Regions from separate parts of the Leclercia sp. GHBNCSD genome, predicted to be linked through region 4. Evidence: predicted binding sites of a transcription regulator. Region 4 holds the regulator's gene; each other region holds the start of a gene.
What was found. Region 4 encodes CRP, which controls carbon source genes, mostly activating them, when cyclic AMP is high. Its sites were predicted from a motif close to ATGTGANNNNNNTCACAT; they were not measured.

Region 1: a site for CRP is predicted at 3,951-3,968, ahead of ACT3IC_RS08140 (YjcB family protein). Genes of this name have one in related genera too.
Region 2: a site for CRP is predicted at 1,090-1,107, ahead of msrB (peptide-methionine (R)-S-oxide reductase MsrB). Genes of this name have one in related genera too.
Region 3: a site for CRP is predicted at 2,332-2,349, ahead of focA (formate transporter FocA). Genes of this name have one in related genera too.

What each region holds. Positions count from the first base shown of each region.
Region 1 is NZ_JBQVYO010000001.1:1,666,968-1,672,747, reverse strand. Features, by position in the region: gene ACT3IC_RS08165 (YdgH/BhsA/McbA family protein) at 1-65, shown strand, start outside; gene ACT3IC_RS08160 (SDR family oxidoreductase) at 118-864, opposite strand; gene ACT3IC_RS08155 (helix-turn-helix domain-containing protein) at 966-1,847, opposite strand; gene ACT3IC_RS08150 (NADPH-dependent F420 reductase) at 1,857-2,501, opposite strand; gene ACT3IC_RS08145 (LysR family transcriptional regulator) at 2,571-3,470, shown strand; gene ACT3IC_RS08140 (YjcB family protein) at 3,549-3,830, opposite strand; gene ACT3IC_RS08135 (sensor domain-containing diguanylate cyclase) at 4,380-5,780, shown strand, end outside.
Region 2 is NZ_JBQVYO010000002.1:448,788-454,567, reverse strand. Features, by position in the region: gene gapA (glyceraldehyde-3-phosphate dehydrogenase) at 1-883, opposite strand, end outside; gene msrB (peptide-methionine (R)-S-oxide reductase MsrB) at 1,225-1,638, shown strand; gene ACT3IC_RS22550 (YeaC family protein) at 1,681-1,959, shown strand; gene chiD (chitinase ChiD) at 2,007-3,263, opposite strand; gene pncA (bifunctional nicotinamidase/pyrazinamidase) at 3,619-4,260, opposite strand; gene ansA (asparaginase) at 4,270-5,286, opposite strand; gene sppA (signal peptide peptidase SppA) at 5,346-5,780, opposite strand, start outside.
Region 3 is NZ_JBQVYO010000001.1:307,289-313,068, forward strand. Features, by position in the region: gene ACT3IC_RS01605 (DUF421 domain-containing protein) at 1-103, opposite strand, end outside; gene ycaO (30S ribosomal protein S12 methylthiotransferase accessory factor YcaO) at 243-2,003, shown strand; gene focA (formate transporter FocA) at 2,408-3,265, shown strand; gene pflB (formate C-acetyltransferase) at 3,317-5,599, shown strand.
Region 4 is NZ_JBQVYO010000001.1:2,395,132-2,400,911, reverse strand. Features, by position in the region: gene ACT3IC_RS11545 (hydrolase) at 1-855, shown strand, start outside; gene ACT3IC_RS11540 (YheU family protein) at 858-1,076, shown strand; gene ACT3IC_RS11535 (phosphoribulokinase) at 1,107-1,976, shown strand; gene ACT3IC_RS11530 (OsmC family protein) at 2,026-2,430, opposite strand; gene crp (cAMP-activated global transcriptional regulator CRP) at 2,741-3,373, shown strand; gene ACT3IC_RS11520 (YccS/YhfK family putative transporter) at 3,431-5,518, shown strand; gene argD (bifunctional acetylornithine/succinyldiaminopimelate transaminase) at 5,595-5,780, opposite strand, start outside.

The sequences.
Region 1 (5,780 bases), 730 kb from region 4:
CATATAAAATCACCAGTGCGCGCTTTAATAATAAGGCTTACGTAACGGCTGAACTGACCAAATAAATTTGCATAAGCATTGCAAAAAAAAGCTGCCCGGCGGGCAGCTTTTTTTGTTTTACCATGGCTGTTCGGTGGGCATAATAAATAGCTCTGCCACGTCCACATGGTCCGGCGCCTGTAACGCGTAGAGAATAGCGTCAGCGATATCGGCAGACTTCAGAAATGTCATCTGCTCTTTTAACTGCTCCATCCGGGCGCGGTAATTCTCGTCACTGATATGCTCAAATAACTCGCTTTCAACCGCGCCAGGCTGTAGCGAGGTAACACGGATATTGAATTCAGGCGATATCTCCATGCGCAAAATATCGCTGAAGGCCGCTACCGCGTGTTTGGTCGCACAGTAGACACCCAGTCCCGGAAAAGTTTTACGCCCGGCGATCGAGGAGGTATTGATAATATGTCCTGATTTCTGGGCCTGCATAACAGGGAGTACCGCTGCGACGGTATTAAACAGGCCCTTAATGTTGACGTCTACCATACGATGCCATTCTTCAAGTTTAAGGCTGGCGATGTCCGAAATGGGCATCAGCCCGGCATTGTTAAAGGCGATATCAATGCGGCCATAGGTTTTGTGCAACGTCGCCACGCCTGCAGATACGGAGGCCTGGTCTGTCACATCCATTTCCAGCGCGATGGCTTTACCGCCAGCAGCCTCAATTTCGCTGACCAGAGCCTGCAGGCGATCCAGGCGGCGCGCGGCGAGGCCAACTTTAACGCCATGTGCGGCTAATTTTTTGGCGGTAGCAGCACCGATGCCGCTTGATGCCCCGGTCACGATGGCGGTTTTACCGTTGAGTTCCATAATTGATCCTCTTGTGAATGGATTTCAGCGCTTCAGAAAGAACCTCTGAAGTACGGAACAATCATGTCTCTTTCACCCGGTCTCTTCGCGCGGCGGATTGCTCAAACTGTCGTGATTTTGCTACGACGATAATCGCTACGATATTTTGAAGGCGATATGCCGGTTACCCGGCGAAATGCTGAGGCAAAATGGCTGGGGCTGTTGTAACCCACGGTCAGGGAGATACTGATAATGGAATCATCTGTTTCGGAAAGCAGGCGACGCGCCTCTTCCATCCGCAGTCGGATAAAATAGTGGGAAGGCGAAAGCCCGGTAGACTGCTTAAAGACGCGGCTGAAGTGGAATTCGCTCAGTCCGGTCAGACAGGCCAACCGCGCCAGGTCAAAGGGCTGAGCCAGATCGTCACGCATCGCCTTAAAGACCCGGTGTAATTTAAACGCCTGCAGGCCGCCGCGATGCCGCTTCGCATCGGTCCGGTAAGTACGTGCCAGATGGACCGCCAGCGCCTGGGCGATACCCTGAATAAACGGGCCGCTGGGTTGATTTTGCTGGTAAAGCTCCGCGCGTATATGTTCCAGCAAAGCGGACAGCGTTTCGTCCCGCTCTCCGGAGACTTCGCGCAATTCAACGCCCTGCATCATGGCTACGCCAATATAGACGTGCATTACGATGAACGGCGCGCCTGGCTCGGCTCGCCATCTCATTTCGGTGGGCGAATCTGCCGTAGTGAGAAAAAAATCCCCTGCGACAACGGGGTTTGCTATCCACCCTTCTCCCGGGGAGCGTTCTTCAACCAGGGCACAGCCTGAAAGTATCCACACAATGAAGGGCTCCGGCACGGCGGGAATAATAATCTTTTCCTGGACCTGGCGACGCGTCAGGATTTGGACAAATACATCCCGGGAGGAGAGCGCCCGGTGTTCCTTCTGCAACTCCCCGGGAATGTATTCTTCGAATGTCTCTGCGGAAGTACGCTGGGTCATGTTAATCGACTAGGCCAGTTTTACCAGGTTCAGGGCTGGCAGAGGACCGCCAGGGAACTGTTGCAGATGACCACCCGTTTCAAGGCTGCCTAAATCTATAGTGGCGAAGCCCATTCGCGCGGCCAATGCTTCCACTTCGGATTTCGCCCCGGCATCGTCTCCAGAGATAAACACGACGCGGCGTCCGCCCGCCTGGGCCGGATCCTGCGCCAGCACGCTGGCCAGAAGCGTGTTGAAGGCTTTGACGACGCGGGCGCCGGGTGCCCACTGCGTCATCACCTGGCTGGAATTTTTTCCACCCAGTTCGGCCAGGGTAAAGCCGGGTAAAATCACCGGATTGGTGGCATCAATCAGGATACGTCCACTCCAGTTTAGACCGCTTAGCGCGGCTTCGGTGCTGCTCCAGTTGGTGCTTACAAAAACTATCCCGGCTTCAGCCGCTTGCTGCACGGTACCCGCGCGAGCCCTGTCGCCTAACGCGTTCACCACTTCCGCCAGGCTGTCGGGGCCACGGCTATTGCTCAGAATAACGTTCAGCCCGGAATTGACAAGCTGTCTGGCAAAAGCCTGCCCGATGGCGCCAGCGCCAATAATACCCACGGTTTCTGTTTTCATCGCTTGTTTCCTTAAATGTATGGTTGAGAAGCTGACCAAATAGTAATCATCGCCATTCCATCTGTGTAGCCTATATAATTAGATGGATCCCATCTAACGGAGCGATACATGCTTGACGGTATGTCTATCGATCAACTGCGTACGTTTATTGCCGCAGTTGATGAGGGCAGTTTCTCGGCCGCTGGGCGCAAATTACGGCGGGCGCAGTCGGTCGTCAGCGCGACGCTGGCGAACCTTGAGTCTCAGGTTGGCTTTCCGTTGTTTGAGCGAACGGGGCGCTATCCCAGACTGACGGAGGCGGGGCTTGCCCTGCTGGAGTCAGCGCGTATTGCAACGGCGGGAATGGACGCGTTCAAGGCTAAGGCACGCACCCTGGCTGAAGGGCTGGAGCCTGAACTTGTGGTATCCGTGGATGTGATGTTTCCTGTTGAAAAATTGACTGCCGCGGTGCAAGCCTTTCAGCAGGCCTTTCCTGCTACGCCCTTGCGTCTGTACGTGGAGGCGTTGGGTGGGGTACTTCAGCCTTTACTGGCCGGTAGCTGCCGGGTGGCGGTAATCGGCTCGCTACCCGATTTACCTGCGGGTTGTGCAGCTGAGTATCTTCTCAGCGTAGGCGCCGTAGCCGTGGTATCGCCAGATCATCCGCTGGCTAAAATAGCCGGCCCTCTCCTTCGTTCGGTTGTGCAGGAGCAGGTGCAACTGGTGTTGGCCGATCGTTCCACGCTCACTGCGGGGCGCAACTTCGGCGTTATGTCGGGCAAGACATGGCGTATAGGGGACATGGGAGCGAAGCATGCATTCTTACGCGCGGGGCTGGGTTGGGGCTATATGCCTTTGCCAATGGTTGAGGAAGATCTTGCCAGCGGTCGGCTGGTCGCTTTGAATTTACAGATGCAGCCTGACGTTGGCGCGGGATTTTCAATGTACGCCGTACATTTGAGGGAATACCCTCCAGGCCCGGCCGGACGCTGGTTTATCAATAAGCTCAAAGCGCATGCAAATGAATAAGGTGAATTAGCGATCTGACAACCAGGCCGGCGATGGTCATAAAAAAACCAGACCCTGGTCTGGTTTTTATCGCTGGAACTAGGTGTACATCATTGGCCAGTCCGGCGGCGTATGGCTCATTGCCTCAACCATGATCGTTTTAACGTTATTCCAGACCGCGGCCATATCCAGCAGGGTGATGCCCAGCAGGCCGGTGGCAAACCAGCATGCCGCCGCCAGACCCAGACAGGTGCTGATCACCGCCAGTACTGCGTAATCCGACTTTTTAAACTGAACGTTCAGGGTGCTGGCCAGAAACATCAGCACCGCGCTCAACAATTCCCAGCGTGCAAAGACAACACCGGTGGTAATAGCTGCCATAAGACCGATCCTCAAAGATATCCGCCGCCGGGTATAGCGCGACGTTGCCCGGACGTGGCAAACTGGCTATCGGCAAGCTCAGACTGACAAAATGAAACGATGTTTTGCGTTACATCATATGTGTGAACTATATCACATTTGTTCTTTTATTCGCCAGTGGGCAAATGCATGAAAATGGCCTTTTTTAACCCTTTATTTAATATGGTTATAGGGCCGCAGGAATATATCTTTAATCAGCTAATTGCTCGGGTTGCGGTAACTTTATCGATAATTCATTGAGATAAGAAAACGTGTACAGGTAACCTGTGGTTGTACAATATTTACAGCCTCAGACCTATGGATTATGCTTCATCCGGTTACGTAATTAGCCCGTAATAAATAAATCAGGCTTTTACTGGTTATTATTTGCTGTACTTTTAATTTTACACACACATCTTTTTTCGACAGGGTCAGACAGCCGTAATAATAGATGCTGGCTGCGTATCCTTTCACTCCTGATTTATTCGTTGCGACATTTTTTATCTCGTTAAATGAGCGACGAATAAAACGATGAAGCAAGCAAATCGAGAGAATATAAATGACAGTACGCGGGCTCTGCACGCATTAGCTAAATTAATGCCAAAATTATCGTCGCAGCAAACCTTAACGGATCTTCTGCAGACGATTAATCATACCTTTGGCGCCCAGACCAGCTGGGTAATGGTGGAGGACGATGCGGGTCAGCAGCAGGTAGTCAGCGTCGGTGAATTAACCTGCCATTCCTCAGAAATTAAAGCCTTTCTTTCCAGCACGTTATTGCAGCGTCACCACCGCGCATGGCGGGTCATCTGTTGGAAAGAGAAGACCGGTACGCTTTTATTTCCTGCCATGCATCCGGGACACAGGCAACTACAGTGTGGCGTGCTGTATAAATTGTCGCTGCAACAGGATCGCTGCAACGGCTACTTCTTCCTCGGCTTTGCGCAACCGCAAAGCAGCATCACCGTGCTGAAACAGGTGGTGGTGATCCTGGTCGAAAAACTGAAGGACTATTTGACCGGTCTCGTTGCCCGTGAGCGCACGGCAAAAGAGATGCAGCGGGTGATCACCCAGTATAAAACCCTGTTTGAGCGGGCGCCGGTACTGATGAACTCCTTTGACCGCCATAGCCGCTGCGTATTGTGGAATGCCGAGTGCGAAAAGGTGTTTGGCTGGACGATGGTGGAGATCAACGCCCATGCCGATCCGCTGGCGCTCTTTTATCCAGACCCGGAGGAGCGCCGCCGGGTGCACGAGTCGGTGAATACCACCCCGCTGAACGATATGTACGAATGGCATCCGCTACGTCGGGACGGGGTTCAGCTGACCATCCTGTGGTCGAATATCTCTCTGCCGGACGGCTCAATCCTCAATATCGGGCTCGATATTACCGCGCGTAAAAAAGCGGAGCAGCAGCTGGAGATGAAGGCGACCACCGACGATCTGACACGCTGTCTGAATCGCTCTGCCATCCTGCAGCAGATTGGCGCTGCGCTGGAGGCCTGCCAGCGCGAAGAGGCGGATAGCCACTTCTCTGTCATGATGCTCGACCTGGATTTCTTTAAACAGATTAATGATAAGTGGGGGCATCTGGTGGGCGATGCTGCGCTGATGCATTTTTGCGACTGCCTGCGGAGGGTGATCCCCTCGGGGGCAGCGCTGGGCCGGGTAGGGGGAGAGGAGTTTTTACTGCTGCTGCCAAAGACCCGCAGTGACGCGGCGGTGCAGCTCTCCATGGTACTCCGTCAGGCGCTCTCTCTCACGCCGCTCAAGGTCGGCAGCCGCACCTTAACACTCTCTTTCAGTGCGGGCGTGGTGGAGGTGAATGGAAAACCACGCGATACCTCATCGCTACTCATTAGCGCAGATAAGGCACTTTACGATGCCAAGCGCGGCGGAAGAGGTAAAACAATCGTCGCGGTTGATTATTTA
Region 2 (5,780 bases), on a different contig from region 4:
CATCGAACACGGAAGTGCAAACTTCGCCGTTGAAATCGGTAGAAACAACGTCGTCTTCGGTGTAACCCAGAACGCCTTTCATTGGGCCTTCAGAAGCCGCTTTGATTGCTTTCTTGATTTCTTCGTAGCTTGCTGCTTTTTCCAGACGAACGGTCAGGTCAACAACAGATACGTTTGGAGTTGGAACGCGGAACGCCATACCAGTCAGTTTGCCGTTCAGTTCTGGCAGAACTTTACCTACAGCTTTAGCTGCGCCGGTAGAAGATGGGATGATGTTCTGAGCTGCGCCGCGGCCGCCGCGCCAGTCTTTGTGAGACGGGCCGTCAACGGTTTTCTGAGTCGCGGTGGTTGCGTGAACAGTAGTCATCAGACCTTCGACGATGCCGAAGTTGTCGTTGATAACTTTTGCCAGCGGTGCCAGGCAGTTGGTGGTGCAGGATGCGTTAGAAACGATGTCCTGGCCAGCGTAAGTTTCGAAGTTAGCACCACGAACGAACATTGGGGTGTTGTCTTTGGAAGGACCGGTCAGAACAACTTTTTTCGCGCCAGCGGTGATGTGCTTACGCGCAGTTTCGTCGGTCAGGAAGATACCGGTTGCTTCAGCAACAACGTCAACACCGATTTCGTTCCATTTCAGGTTAGCTGGGTCTTTTTCAGCAGTAACACGGATGGTTTTGCCATTAACAACCAGGTGGCCGTCTTTCACTTCAACGGTGCCGTTGAAACGACCGTGAGTTGAGTCGTACTTCAGCATGTATGCCATGTACTCAGCGTCTAACAGATCGTTGATGCCAACGATTTCGATGTCAGAACGTTCCTGCGCAGCACGGAAAACAATACGGCCGATACGGCCAAAACCGTTGATACCTACTTTGATAGTCATATATTCCACCAGCTATTTGTTAGTGAATAAAAGGTTGCGTGTAAAATTACAAAAACCTTACGCAGCGTCAAGCGGAATCGTGTCAATCATTGCGACAAATCAATCCTTAGCATTAGCTTTGCTCGATTGACCTACCTCACATTCCCTTGGAGCTTGCACCCATATGGGGCCTGCGCACGGAATTTTAAAGGGCTGCCCACATAAAAACGTGGAGTAGATCACATTTGTCTGACCGCTTCTGCGCAACGAGTAAGTTTAGATCAAAAGTTCATACTTCAGTGTTAATGTTTTGTTAGAATCGGCTGTAAAAGTTGTCTGTTTCAACTGCGAGATGTAAGCCTATGTCGAATCAACATAACTCCGATGAATTGAAAAAAAACCTCACCGAAATGCAGTTCTACGTGACGCAAAATCACGGGACGGAACCGCCATTCACCGGGCGTCTGCTGCATAACAAAAGGGATGGTGTTTACCACTGCCTGGTCTGTGACACTGCGCTGTTTAGCTCCCAGAGTAAATACGATTCTGGCTGTGGCTGGCCAAGCTTCTATGAACCGGTCAGTGAAGAGGCTATTCACTATCTGAAGGACCTCAGCCATGGTATGGAGCGCATCGAGATCCGCTGCGGAAACTGTGACGCCCATCTCGGTCACGTCTTCCCGGATGGCCCACAGCCGACAGGCGAGCGTTTTTGCGTCAATTCCGCCTCCTTAAGCTTCACCGACGACGAGAATGGCGACCAGACGAAAGGCTGAAAAATCGATTCAGCAAATTATTCCTTCGGAGCCCGATTTAACATGAATATTGAAGAGATGATCAATGGCATGACGCCGGAAGTGTATCAGCGTCTGGTCACGGCGGTAGAGCTTGGCAAATGGGCCGATGGCGTGGCCCTGACCCCGGAGCAGAAAGAGAATTGCCTGCAGCTGGTGATGCTCTGGCAGGCGCGCAATAACACCGAAGCGCAGCATATGACCATCGACACCCAGGGCCAGATGGTGATGAAAAGCAAACAGCAGCTGAAGGAAGATTTTGGTATTGCACCGAAGCCGATTGCGACGCTGAAGGTCCAGTAATCAGAACCATTGCAGCCCGGTGAATGGCTCACCGGGCCTGTTTAACGTTACGGGTGTTTTATCCCCAGCGACTCGGCCAGCTGCTTCGCCAGCTGGTTGTTATCATCCGCGCCGTACTCCCAGAACATCGCTCCGGCCAGACCTTTCTCTTTGATGTACTCGGCTTTGATCGCCACCGAGCGCGGGTTTTCATACGACAGGGCAAACAGCGGATTGCCGTTATCGGACTTCACCGACAGCCACGGCACTTTCGCCTCATCGTCCCACTGTTCGGTAAACCGTTTCTGCGGATCGTTTAAAAACGTCTTCACAATGTCGTTGTATTTCACGTAGGTGTCTTTGGTCAGATCGTAGCCCAGTGATTTGAACAGGGCGATCTGCTGTGCGCTGAAGTAGGGCTGGGTCGCGGGATTTTTCTGCGCGTCCGGTTTGCTCCAGTCGATACCTGGCTCGACGGCACGTTTCGGCACGCGACCATAGAAGCCGATACCGAGATTCATCTGCTGTGGCTTCAGCCCGGCGGCCAGATAGTTGTTCACCACAAAGTCGACGCTATATTTATCCGCGGCGGCAACGGTCGGCCAGGCGCTGGAGTCATAGAGGTTGGCGTTAAAATACTGGGTGCCATACGCCATGTCGTAGGTCATCAGGTTGATGTAATCGAGCAGGGGCGCCACTGCCTTCACATCCACCCAGCTTTTTGGGCTCTCGGCGTTGGCGCCCACCGCGATGGTCACCAGTTTTTTATCCCCGAACGCGCTACGCAGCTCTTTCAGCAGGGCGGTAAAGTTAGCCCGGTCTTCTGGCTTGCTGGCGACCAGCCCCCATGCGCCGTTAACCGGAAACTCCCAGTCGAGATCGATCCCGTCGAGGCCATATTTCTCTACGATCGCCCGTGCGGAGCGGATAAACACTGCGCGGGTCTCCGGGGTGGATGCCGCGCCCGAGAAGCCACGAGCCCCCCAGCCGCCAACAGAGAGGAGCACCTTAAGGGCAGGGTTCTGTTTACGCAGGACAGGGAGCAAAGCCAGATCGGCTTCAACCTTAGGAGATAACCAGATTTGATGCAGTCTGGCCGGGTCTTTTAACGCCGGATTGGTTTCGTCTTTCTCGTCGTTATAGATCAGGCCAAAGGAGTAGTTCAGGTGGGTGATCTGGCGAACATCGAGTTTATTGATATCCCCGCCCGGCCCGGCAGTGACGTCGCCGCCACCGTTAAAATAGCCGACGGACATCAGCGAACTGGCGGAAGCAATGGATGCGCAGAGCAGGGGTAAAGCTGCCAGCAAGGGCAAACGTTTCATAGCAATTCCTCTTCAATTTTGACGGTAAAAAAAGCACGCCACGTAAGGGCGTGGCGAAAAAAGTGCCAAAAAAGAATAACATTGCCGTCTCGCTGAGAGTGCGAGGCAGTTCACTTTATGAGACTTAATGAGAATTATGCCCGGTGGCGCTGCGCTTGCACGTGCCGACGGATGGCGGGTTTTGCCCGGCGGCGCTGCGCTTGCACGGGCCTACGGTTGGCGGGGTTTTGCCCGGCGGCGCTGCGCTTGCACGGGCCTACGGTTGGCGGGGTTTTGCCCGGCGGCGCTGGCGCTTGCACGGGCCTGAGGGTTTTGTAGGCCGGGTAAGGCGTAGCCGCCACCCGGCACAAGGCTATCAGGCCTGCGTCTCCTGCCAGTCCGCCAGCGTATACAGCGTCGCACCTTCCGCCGCCATATCCATAAACGCCTGGGCGCTATCCTGGCGCTGAATATTCACCCCACGACAACCGTCGGTAATGACGTTCACCCGGTAGCCCAACTGCAACGCGTCCAGCACGGTAAATTTTACGCAGTAGTCCGTCGCCAGCCCCATCACAATCAGCTCCACAATTTCGTGATGGCGCAGCCACTGATCCAGCCCCGTTTTTTGCCGGTGCCCATTGTCGAAAAAGGCGCTGTAGCTGTCGATGTCAGGGTTTTCACCCTTCTGGAACACCGCGTCAATGGCTTTGCTGTTAAGCAGGGGATGCAGCTCTGCGCCTTCGGTATGCTGCACGCAGTGATCGGGCCAGAAGGTCTGCGGCAGGCCGTCCAGTTCGCCCTCGGTAAAGGGCTCAACGTCATGCTGGCTGGCAAAACTGCCGTGATCCGCCGGGTGCCAGTCCTGGCTGGCAACCACCGCTTCACCGCGCGCCTTACACCACGCAATCAATTCGTTGGCGACGTCTACCGTACTGTCGCCTTCGGCCACCGCCAGCGCGCCGCCCGCGCAAAAATCATTCTGTAAATCGACCAGTAACAGGGCTCGTTGCTTCATAGGAACTCCTTATTCGTCTGGCGTCAGTTCGCCACGCAGGTTTTGCATCATCGCGGTGCGGATCGCCTGCACATCCAGATCCTGACTGAGTAAGTAGTGAAGTTTAGTCAGCGTGGCCTCGACCGTCATATCGAATCCGCTCACTACCCCCGCTTGCGCCAGGGCGTTACCGGTGGCGTAGCCGCCCATATTTACTTTACCGGACATACACTGGGTCAGGTTCACCACCACAATCCCACGGCTGCTCGCCTCCTGAAGTTCTTTCAGGAACTCGCCGTTCTGCGGGGCGTTACCCACGCCGTAGGAGCGCAGGATCAGCGCTTTCACCGGCTGACGGAGGAAGTTACGCACCACCTCGGCGGAGATACCGGGGTAGATCGTCACCACGCCAATGGGCTGCGGGGTGATCGGATGGACCACCAGCTCGCCGGAGGTGTGCGGCGCCGGAGGCGTACCGAGGCGGCGAATATGAATACCCGCTTCCAGCAGTGGCGTGAGGTTCGGTGAGGCAAAAGCATCAAAGCCGTCGGCGTGGGCCTTGGTGGTGCGGTTTCCGCGGTAGAGCCGGTTATTGAAGAACAGGCTCACTTCGTTGATCGGGAAATTGGCCGCCACGTAGAGGGAATTAAGCAGGTTGATCTGCCCGTCGGAACGCAACTCCGCCAGCGGGATCTGCGATCCGGTGACGATCACCGGCTTGCTGAGGTTTTCCAGCATGAAGGAGAGCGCCGAGGCGGTAAACGCCATGGTGTCGGTGCCGTGCAGGATCACAAAGCCGTCGTAGTCGTCGTAATGCGCTTTAATGTCGTCGGCGATGTGCTGCCAGTCTTCCGGGGTCATGTCGGATGAGTCCATCAGCGGATCATATTCGTGAATGGTGAAGTCCGGCATCTCCGGGCGATGGAATTCAGGCATTAATGCCAGCTGGCGCTGCAGATGGCCAGATACCGGGATGTAGCCATTTTCCGAACGCTGCATACCGATGGTACCGCCGGTATAGGCCACATAAATTGATTTCTTTTGCATGATGTAAGGTTCGTTTGCTTCAAAGAAAAATCCCCTCTTCGCGGAAGAGGGGATGGGAATTACCGTACGTTAGCGCAGGTGAGGCAGAACGCGTAGCGGTTTTGCGGATCGTTGAAGGCGGCCAGCTTGTCGCCCTCGGCTTTGACCGCTTTCGCCGCCGTGGCGACCGGAGCGGGCAGGTAAGCCTGCAGCGCGTCTGGCAGCATGGCTTTTACCGAGCCGGAGACGCTGTCCATCACGAGATCCATGAAGGTCGGCTCATCCTGATAGAAATCGACGTGCCACTGCTTCAGCTTCGCCAGTTCAGCGGCTTTGGCGACGGCATCATCGAAGTCGCCCAGGTTATCCACCAGACCGTTGCTCTTCGCATCCTGACCTGTCCAGACGTGACCCTGGGCAATCTGGTCGATCTGCTCCGGGGTCCGCTTACGGGAGTCGGCCACCAGGGTGATAAAGCGCTTATAGCCATTCTCAATGCTAAGCTGCATCATCTG
Region 3 (5,780 bases), 2.1 Mb from region 4:
GGAAAACCAGTACAAAGGTGTAGAGACTTCGCAGCGCGACCTCGCCTAAAAACTCAACGGGTACTTTATCAAAGGCCATTCGTTGAAGATCGAATGCTTTCATTTTTTATATTCCTTTACAGTAGGTTACTGAATATAAGCATAGCCCAGCCTTTTATTTTCGCCGAAACCGCCGGGGAGATAGCGCCTGTCATGCAAAACCCGTATCATTGCGCGCTTTCCGTACGATATAAGTGATCCCCATGACTCAAACGTTTATCCCCGGCAAAGACGCCGCCCTGGAAGATTCCATCGCTCGCTTCCAGCAAAAACTGACCGACCTGGGCTTTAACATCGAAGAGGCCTCCTGGCTCAACCCGGTTCCCCACGTCTGGTCTGTGCATATTCGCGATAAAGAGTGCGCGCTGTGCTTTACCAATGGCAAAGGTGCAACCAAAAAAGCGGCGCTGGCCTCTGCGCTGGGTGAGTATTTTGAACGTCTGTCCACTAACTATTTCTTTGCCGATTTCTGGCTGGGCGAGACCGTGGCGAATGGCCCGTTTGTTCACTATCCAAATGAAAAATGGTTCCCACTGACCGAAGATGACGAACTGCCGGAAGGGATCCTCGACGATCGCCTGCGTGCGTTTTACGATCTGGAGAATCAACTGACCGCCAGCATGCTGGTTGATTTGCAGTCAGGTAATGAAGATCGCGGTATCTGCGCCCTGCCGTTTACCCGCCAGTCTGACGAGCAAACCGTCTATATTCCGATGAACATCGTCGGCAACCTGTATGTCTCCAACGGCATGTCAGCCGGTAACACACGCAACGAAGCGCGTGTTCAGGGTCTGTCCGAAGTCTTTGAGCGCCATATTAAAAACCGCATTATCGCGGAATCTATCAGCCTGCCGGAGATCCCGGCTGATGTGCTGGCCCGCTACCCGGGCGTGGTGGAGTCCATTGCCAAACTGGAAGCAGAAGGTTTCCCAATCTTCGCCTATGACGGCTCGCTGGGCGGGAAGTATCCGGTTATCTGCGTGGTGCTGTTCAACCCGGCGAACGGCACCTGCTTCGCCTCCTTCGGGGCGCACCCGGACTTTGGCGTAGCGCTGGAGCGTACCGTCACGGAACTGCTGCAGGGCCGTAGCCTGAAAGATCTCGATGTCTTCACTCCGCCGACGTTTGATGACGAAGAAGTGGCGGAACATGCCAACCTGGAAACGCACTTCATCGACTCCAGCGGCTCTATCTCCTGGGATCTGTTTAAGCAGGACGCGGATTATCCGTTTGTTGACTGGAGCTTCTCCGGCACCACAGAGGAAGAGTTCGCCACGCTGATGGCTATCTTCACTGCCGAAGGGCAGGAAGTGTACATCGCCGATTATGAACATCTGGGCGTCTACGCCTGCCGTATTCTGGTGCCGGGCATGTCCGACATCTATCCGGTAGAAGATCTGTGGCTGGCCAATAACAGCATGGGCAGCCATCTGCGCGAAACCCTGCTGGCGCTGCCGGAGAGCACATGGGAGAAAGAGGACTACCTGAACCTTATTACCCAGCTGGACGACGAAGGTCATGACGACTTCACTCGCGTACGCGAGCTGCTGGGGCTGGCAACGGGTAAAGATAATGGCTGGTACACCCTGCGTATTGGCGAGCTGAAGGCGATGCTGGCGCTGGCAGGCGGCGATCTGGAACAGGCGCTGATCTGGACCGAATGGACCATCGAGTTCAACGCCTCGGTATTCAGCGCGGAGCGTGCAAACTACTACCGTTGCCTGCAGACCCTGCTGTTGCTGGCGCAGGAAGAAGAGCGTCAGCCGCTGCAGTACCTCAATGCCTTTACCCGTATGTACGGCGCCGAAGCGGTAGAGAATGCCAGCGCGGCCCTGAGCGGCGAAGCGCCGTTCTATGGCTTGCAGGCGGTGGACAGCGATCTGAAAGCCTTCCCTGCGCACCAGTCCTTGCTGAAGGCCTATGAGAAATTGCAGAAAGCAAAAAGCGCGTACTGGGCTAAATAACGTTACATACCATTACAAACAGTAGGCGAATACAATCACCTACGTTATATTACGGGGCAATTTTATTGCCCCGTTTTATTTTTACGGTAATAAATCTTTGGTTGTAATAATTAAGTTAAATATTGGTAGCTATAATAATAGCGGCCTGACAGTTATTGTTACTTTTTATATGAAATACTCCATTTTAATTAACTGTCGGAGTAAGCGTCAGGAGAAAAAAATCAACTCATTTTGTAACTTTTAAAATTTATTTTTATCAGGATAATCAAAAACTTACTCCGCATTTGCTGTAAAACCACGCACTTTGCGGGCCTATAAGCCAGGCGAGATATGATCTACATCAATTTCTCTTCTATAATGCTTTGTTAGTATCTCGTCGCCGACTTAATAAAGAGAGAGTTAGTGTGAAAGCTGACAACCCTTTTGATCTTTTACTCCCAGCTGCAATGGCAAAAGTTGCCGAAGAAGCGGGTGTCTATAAAGCAACGAAACAACCGATGACGACGTTCTTCCTGGCGATTACCGCCGGCGTGTTCATCTCCATCGCCTTCGTTTTCTATATCACTGCGACCACCGGTACCGCCGCGATGCCTTACGGTATTGCCAAGCTGATTGGTGGCATCTGTTTCTCGCTGGGCCTGATTCTCTGCGTCATTTGCGGCGCCGATCTCTTTACCTCGACGGTGCTTATCGTCGTGGCGAAAGCCAGCGGTAGAATCACCTGGGGTCAACTGGCCAAAAACTGGATCAACGTTTATATCGGTAACCTGATTGGTGCCCTACTCTTTGTTCTGTTGATGTGGTTGTCCGGGGAGTATATGACAGCCAACGGCGGCTGGGGCCTGAATGTCCTGCAAACCGCCGACCATAAAATGCACCATACATTTATTGAAGCCGTTGCCCTTGGCATCCTGGCGAACCTGATGGTCTGCCTGGCGGTCTGGATGAGTTACTCCGGTCGCAGCCTGATGGATAAAGCGATGATCATGGTTCTGCCTGTCGCCATGTTCGTTGCCAGCGGCTTTGAACACAGCATTGCAAACATGTTTATGATCCCTTTCGGTATCGTAATCCGTGACTTTGCCAGCCCGGAGTTCTGGACCGCAGTTGGTTCAAGCCCGGAGAATTTCTCTCACCTGACCGTTATGAACTTCATTACTGATAACCTGATCCCGGTCACAATCGGGAACATTATCGGCGGTGGTCTGCTGGTTGGGTTGACATACTGGGTCATTTACCTGCGTGGCGATAACCATCATTAACGGTTGTCTCAGGCAGTAAATAAAAAATCCACTTAAGAAGGTAGGTGTTACATGTCCGAACTTAATGAAAAGTTAGCCACAGCATGGGAAGGTTTTGCCAAAGGTGATTGGCAGAATGAAGTCAACGTTCGTGACTTCATCCAGAAAAACTACACCCCATATGAAGGTGACGAATCCTTCCTGGCCGGTGCCACCGACGCAACCACTGCCCTGTGGGATAGCGTTATGGAAGGCGTTAAGCAGGAAAACCGCACTCACGCGCCTGTTGATTTCGACACCTCCATCGCGTCCACCATCACTTCTCACGACGCGGGTTATATCAACAAGTCCCTCGAGAAGATTGTTGGTCTGCAAACTGAAGCGCCACTGAAACGTGCGATTATCCCGTTCGGTGGTATTAAAATGGTTGAAGGTTCCTGCAAAGCGTACAATCGCGAGCTGGACCCAATGCTGAAAAAAATCTTCACCGAATACCGCAAAACCCACAACCAGGGCGTGTTTGACGTTTATACCAAAGACATCCTGAACTGCCGTAAATCTGGCGTCCTGACCGGCCTGCCAGATGCCTATGGCCGTGGCCGTATCATCGGTGACTACCGTCGCGTTGCGCTGTACGGTATCGACTTCCTGATGAAAGACAAATACGCCCAGTTCCAGTCTCTGCAGTCCGACCTGGAAAATGGCGTAAACCTGGAAGCCACTATCCGTCTGCGTGAAGAGATTGCTGAACAGCACCGCGCGCTGGGTCAGATCAAAGAGATGGCAGCGAAATACGGTTGCGATATCTCCGGCCCTGCAACCAACGCTCAGGAAGCGATCCAGTGGACCTACTTCGGTTACCTGGCTGCGGTTAAGTCTCAGAACGGTGCAGCAATGTCCTTCGGTCGTGTATCCACCTTCCTGGATGCATACATCGAACGTGACCTGAAAGCAGGCAAAATCAACGAACAAGACGCTCAGGAAATGATTGACCACCTGGTCATGAAACTGCGTATGGTTCGCTTCCTGCGTACCCCAGAATATGATGAGCTGTTCTCTGGTGACCCAATCTGGGCAACGGAATCCATCGGTGGTATGGGCGTAGATGGCCGTACTCTGGTAACCAAAAACAGCTTCCGCTTCCTGAACACCCTGTACACCATGGGGCCGTCTCCGGAGCCGAACATCACCGTTCTGTGGTCTGAAAAACTGCCGCTGAATTTCAAGAAATTCGCCGCTAAAGTCTCCATCGACACCTCTTCTCTGCAGTATGAGAACGATGATCTGATGCGTCCTGACTTCAACAACGATGACTACGCTATCGCTTGCTGCGTAAGCCCAATGGTTGTTGGTAAACAAATGCAGTTCTTCGGTGCGCGTGCAAACCTGGCGAAAACCATGCTGTACGCAATCAACGGCGGCGTTGATGAAAAACTGAAAATGCAGGTTGGTCCTAAGTCTGAGCCGATCAAAGGCGACGTGCTGAACTATGACGAAGTCATGGATCGCATGGATCACTTCATGGACTGGCTGGCTAAACAGTATGTCACCGCGCTGAACGTCATTCACTACATGCACGACAAGTACAGCTACGAAGCCTCTCTGATGGCGCTGCATGACCGTGACGTCGTGCGCACCATGGCATGTGGTATCGCAGGCCTGTCCGTTGCGGCTGACTCCCTGTCTGCTATCAAATATGCGAAAGTTAAACCAATTCGTGACGAAGACGGTCTGGCTATCGACTTCGAAATCGAAGGCGAATATCCGCAGTTTGGTAACAACGACGCTCGCGTTGATGACATGGCGGTTGACCTGGTAGAACGTTTCATGAAGAAAATTCAGAAACTCACTACTTACCGTAACGCTATCCCGACTCAGTCTGTTCTGACCATCACCTCTAACGTTGTGTATGGTAAGAAAACCGGTAACACCCCAGACGGTCGTCGTGCTGGCGCGCCATTCGGACCAGGTGCTAACCCAATGCACGGCCGTGACCAGAAAGGTGCTGTTGCCTCTCTGACCTCCGTTGCAAAACTGCCGTTTGCTTACGCTAAAGATGGTATCTCTTACACCTTCTCTATCGTTCCAAATGCGCTGGGTAAAGATGACGAAGTGCGTAAAACCAACCTCGCGGGTCTGATGGACGGTTACTTCCATCATGAAGCGTCCATCGAAGGTGGTCAGCACCTGAACGTGAACGTTATGAACCGTGAAATGCTGCTCGATGCGATGGAACATCCGGAAAAATATCCGCAGCTGACCATCCGTGTATCTGGCTACGCAGTACGTTTTAACTCGCTGACTAAAGAGCAGCAGAAAGACGTTATTACCCGTACTTTCACTCAGTCCATGTAAGTGGATTTGACTGAAATCGCGCAGTAATAGGCGTACAATAAAGGCTCCACGCAAGTGGGGCCTTTTTAACACCTCCCACTCCGCAGTCTCTTTTGCCCGCTATCTATAATAAATGGATAACAGCCAAAACAGACTCGACACAGCCAACGAGTTGTGCACATACACAGGCCCCGGAAGGGCC
Region 4 (5,780 bases):
GATGATGACTTCGTTGACTTAGCCTGGAGCGAAGATCCGCTTCAGGCACAGCACAAACCCCGGCTGGTGGTCTTTCACGGTCTGGAGGGCAGCCTGCACAGCCCCTATGCTCATGGTCTGATTGAGGCGGCGAAAGCGCGCGGTTGGCTGGGCGTGGTAATGCATTTCAGAGGCTGTAGCGGCGAACCCAATCGCCAGAAACGCATCTATCACTCTGGCGAAACAGAAGATGGTACCTGGTTCCTGCGCTGGCTGGCAGAGACTCACGGCCCTGCCCCCACCGCTGCGGTAGGCTATTCGCTGGGGGGAAACATGCTGGCCTGCCTGCTGGCAAAAGAGGGGGACGCTATTCCGCTGGACGCCGCCGTTATCGTTTCTGCTCCGTTTATGCTGGAACAGTGCAGCTATCATATGGATAAGGGCTTTTCGCGCGTCTATCAGCACTACCTGCTTAACCTGCTGAAAGGCAACGCCTCACGTAAACTGAAAGCCTATCCGGGCTCGCTGCCGGTCAACCTGGAGCAGCTCAAGCGCATGCGACGCATTCGTGAATTTGACGATCTGATCACCGCGAAAATCCATGGCTTTGCCGATGCGATTGACTACTATCGCCAGTGCAGCGCCATGCCGTTGCTGAATCAAATCACCCGGCCTACGCTGATTATTCACGCGAAAGACGATCCGTTTATGGATCATCACTCGATTCCGGCGCCGGAACATTTACCGGCAAACGTAGAGTATCAACTGACCGAACATGGTGGGCACGTGGGCTTTATCAGCGGAACGCTGCGTAGACCGCAGATGTGGCTGGAGACACGTATCCCGGACTGGCTAACCCCCTATCTGGAAAAATAGACATGATCATTCCCTGGCAGGATCTGGCTCCCGAAACGCTGGATAATCTGATTGAAAGCTTTGTGTTACGCGAAGGCACCGATTATGGTGAAGAGGAACGTTCGCTTGAGCAGAAGGTCGCTGATATCAGGCGCCAGCTGCAAAGCGGTGAGGTGCTGGTCGTATGGTCCGAGTTGCACGAAACTGTCAACATCATGCCTCGCAATCAATTTCGCGGTTAACCGCGACATCTTTCCACTCAGGGAGTTGCTATGTCCGCCAGACATCCGGTTATCGCCGTCACAGGGTCGAGTGGTGCAGGTACCACCACCACCAGCCTCGCCTTTCGTAAGATCTTCTCGCAACTGCATCTGCGTGCCGCGGAGGTCGAAGGCGACAGCTTTCACCGCTACACCCGCCCTGAGATGGATATGGCCATCCGCAAGGCCCGTGATTTAGGCAAACATATCAGCTACTTTGGCCCCGATGCTAACGACTTTGGCCTGCTGGAGCAGACCTTCGCAGAGTACGGGCGAAGCGGCACGGGCCAGTCGCGCAAATACCTGCATACCTATGACGAAGCGGTACCGTGGAACCAGGTTCCGGGCACCTTTACGCCCTGGCAGCCGCTGCCAGAACCCACCGACGTGCTGTTTTATGAAGGTCTGCACGGCGGGGTCGTCACGCCGCACCATGACGTGGCGCGCCATGTCGATCTGCTGGTGGGCGTCGTACCCATTGTAAACCTGGAGTGGATCCAGAAGCTGACGCGGGATACCAGCGAACGCGGCCATTCCCGAGAAGCGGTGATGGATTCGGTGGTTCGCTCCATGGAAGATTACATTAACTTCCTCACGCCGCAGTTTTCCCGCACCCATATTAACTTCCAGCGCGTCCCGACCGTGGACACCTCTAACCCCTTTGCCGCAAAAGCGATCCCGTCGCTGGATGAGAGCTTTGTGGTGATCCATTTCCGCAATCTGGACAATATCGATTACCCCTGGCTGCTGGCGATGCTGCAGGGCTCGTTTATCTCGCACATGAATACGCTGGTGGTCCCGGGCGGGAAGATGGGACTGGCGATGGAGTTGATCATGACGCCGCTGGTACAGCGGTTAATGGAAGGGAAGAAGATCGATTGAGGCTTGTAGGCCGGGCAAACGAAGTGCCGCCCGGCGTTTGATCCAGGACTTACGCCTCGATCACTTCATACGAATGGGTAATATTGACCGCTTTTTCCAGCATCAGCGCCACGGAGCAGTACTTCTCCGCAGAGAGATCCACCGCGCGGGAGACCGCAGCCTCTTTTAGCGCTTTGCCGGTTACCACGAAATGAAGGTTGATATGGGTAAAGAGACGCGGCGCTTCATCCCGGCGCTCTGAAGTCAGTTTCACTTCGCAATCGGTCACATCGTGACGCCCTTTTTGCAGAATCGAGACCACGTCGATAGCGCTGCATCCCCCTGCCGCCATCAGAACCACTTCCATCGGGCTGGGTGCTTTATCACCGGAGTTGCCATCCATCAGAATCTGGTGCCCCGAGGCGGACTCACCGAGGAACGTTAACCCTTCAACCCATTTCACACGTGCTTGCATTTTAACTCACTCCAGGCTTGCATTTTTTCTGTCAGATTACGCGCCAGTAACAATTCTGGCAAAGGAAGTCGACCTGCATCAAGCTGAAGCGAGACACCAGGAGACACGCGGCAAAACCTATGCTAAAACAGTCGTGATGCTACAGTAATACATTGACGTTGCACATGTATGCAGAGGACATCACACATTACAGGCTGCTAATTATTGTGACAGCCAGATCCCCAGGTAAGGGGAAGAATTCGATTGCAACCCCAGAGCGAAGGTAGAAAGCCTGACTCTGGAGACAGCTTATAACAGAGGATAACAGCGCATGGTGCTTGGCAAACCGCAAACAGACCCGACTCTCGAATGGTTCTTGTCTCATTGCCACATTCATAAGTACCCATCGAAGAGCACGCTGATTCACCAGGGTGAAAAAGCGGAAACGTTGTATTACATCGTCAAAGGCTCAGTGGCAGTGCTGATCAAAGATGAAGAAGGCAAAGAGATGATCCTCTCTTACCTGAATCAGGGAGACTTTATCGGTGAACTGGGCCTGTTTGAAGAAGGTCAGGAGCGTAGCGCCTGGGTCCGGGCAAAAACTGCGTGTGAAGTGGCTGAGATCTCTTATAAGAAATTCCGCCAGCTGATCCAGGTTAACCCGGATATCCTGATGCGCCTCTCTTCGCAGATGGCTCGCCGTCTGCAGGTCACCTCTGAGAAAGTGGGTAACCTCGCCTTCCTGGACGTGACGGGCCGTATCGCTCAGACGCTGCTGAACCTGGCGAAACAGCCAGACGCCATGACCCACCCGGACGGTATGCAAATTAAAATTACCCGTCAGGAGATCGGTCAGATCGTCGGTTGTTCCCGTGAGACAGTGGGTCGTATTCTGAAAATGCTGGAAGATCAGAACCTGATTTCCGCCCACGGTAAAACCATCGTGGTTTACGGAACACGTTAATTCCGCTAAGACGGCGTGGCATCGCATGATGACACGCCGTTTTTGTCTCTCTCACCCATGTGGCGCAGGCTCATTTATCACCCGGAAGTTAACTACGCACTACGGCAAACCCTGGTGCTGTGTCTCCCTGTGGCTGTGGGGTTAGTTCTCGGTTATCTGCAATACGGCCTTCTGTTTTCTCTTGTTCCCGCCTGCTGCAACATTGCGGGTCTCGACACGCCCCATAAACGCTTTTTTAAACGCCTGATAATTGGCGGCTGCCTGTTTGCCGGCTGTAGTCTGGCGGTACAATTGCTGCTGGCGCGTGATATTCCGCTGCCCCTCATTCTGACCGCACTGGCGATGACGTTAGGGGTCACGGCGGAGATCAGCGCCCTCCACGCCCGCCTGCTGCCCGCCTCGCTGATTGCGGCCATCTTTACCCTGAGCCTGGCGGGGAATTTACCGATCTGGGCGCCGCTGCTGATCTACGCCCTGGGGACACTCTGGTACGGGCTGTTTAACTGGTTCTGGTTCTGGCTGTGGCGGGAGCAGCCGCTGCGTGAATCCCTGAGCGTACTCTACCGCCAGCTGGCTGATTACTGTGAAGCCAAATATACCCTGCTGACCCAGCACACCGACCCGGAAAAATCGCTGCCGCCGCTGCTGGCGCGCCAGCAGAAGGTGGTGGACCTGATTAGTCAGTGTTACCAGCAACTGCATATGCTGGCGGCGAACAGGAATCATGAATACAAGCGGCTGCTGCGTATCTTCCAGGTGGGGCTGGATCTGCAGGAGCATATCTCCGTTAGCCTGCATCATCCGCAAGAGGTGCAAAAGCTGGTCGAGCGCAGCCACGCTGAAGCGGTGATCCGCTGGAACGCGCAGACCGTCGCCGCCCGGCTGCGGGTATTGGCCGACGATATTCTCTATCACCGCTATCCCACCCGCTTTAACATGGACAAACAGCTCGGCGCGCTGGAGAAAATTGCCCGCCAGCATGCGGATAACCCGGTCGGCCAGTTCGCCGCCTGGCACTTCAGCCGTATTGCCCGCGTGCTTCGCACCCAACGCCCGCTCTACCCGCGTGACCTGATGGCGGATAAGCAGAAGCGCCTGCCGCTGATCCCCGCCCTGAGAAGCTATCTGTCGCTAAAGTCTGCCGCCCTGCGTAATGCGGCACGTATCAGCGTCATGCTGAGTATCGCCAGCCTGATGGGTATGGCGCTGCACCTGCCTAAGCCTTACTGGATCTTAATGACCGTTCTGCTGGTGACGCAAAACGGCTACAGCGCCACGCGGGTGCGCATCCTCCACCGGGCAGGCGGCACGATGGCGGGGCTGATTATTGCGGGGATCACCCTGCACCTTCACGTCCCGGAAGGCTATACCCTGACGGGTATGCTGCTGGTAACGCTGGTGAGTTACCTCATCATCCGTAAGAACTACGGCTGGGCGACGGTGGGCTTTACGCTGACCGCGGTCTACACCCTGCAACTGATTACGCTCAATGGTGAGCAGTTTATTATCGCCCGGCTGGCAGATACGCTGATTGGCTGCCTGATTGCCTTTGGCGGCATGGTGTGGCTGTGGCCGCAGTGGCAGAGCGGATTGCTGCGACAGAACGCCCACGACGCGCTGGAGGCCGACCAGGAGGCCATCCGCCTGATCCTCAGCGACGATCCGCAACCCACGCCGCTGGCCTGGCAGCGCATGAAGGTCAACCAGGCGCATAATGCCCTGTTCAACTCCCTCAACCAGGCGATGCAGGAGCCGGGCTTCAATTCGGCCTATCTGGCGGATATGAAACTGTGGGTGACGCACAGCCAGTTTATCGTCGAGCATATCAACGCAATGACGACCCTGGCGCGGGAGCATACGATGCTGACGCCAGACCTGGCGCAGCGTTATTTGCAGTCGTGTGAAATCGGCCTTCAGCGCTGCCAGCAGCGCCTGGAGTATGATGAGCCGGGTGAGAGTGGGGACAGCAATATTCTGGAAGCGCCAGAGACGCTGACGCACGGCCCGATGAGCACGCTGGAACAGCATCTGCAGCGCATTCTGGGGCATCTGAATACTATGCACACCATTTCGTCGGTGGCCTGGCGCCAGCGTCCACATCATGGCATCTGGTTGATCCGGCGTTTGAAACGCACACCGTATTAAACGCCGGGTGGCGCTGCGCTTACCCGGCCTACGGTCTTGTAGGCCCGTGCAAGCGTAGCGCCGCCGGGCTACACAGCTACTGCTGAACCACCCGCTTCACCGCCTGCGCAAAGCGGGTCATCCCCTCTTCGATATCCTGGCTTTCCACCAGCAGCGACGGCGCAAAGCGCATCACGTCCGGCCCGGCGTTGAGCACCATCGTCCCTTCGCTGGCGGCGGCGTAGAGAAAATCGCGCGCCCGGCCTTTGTACTGCGGCTTCAG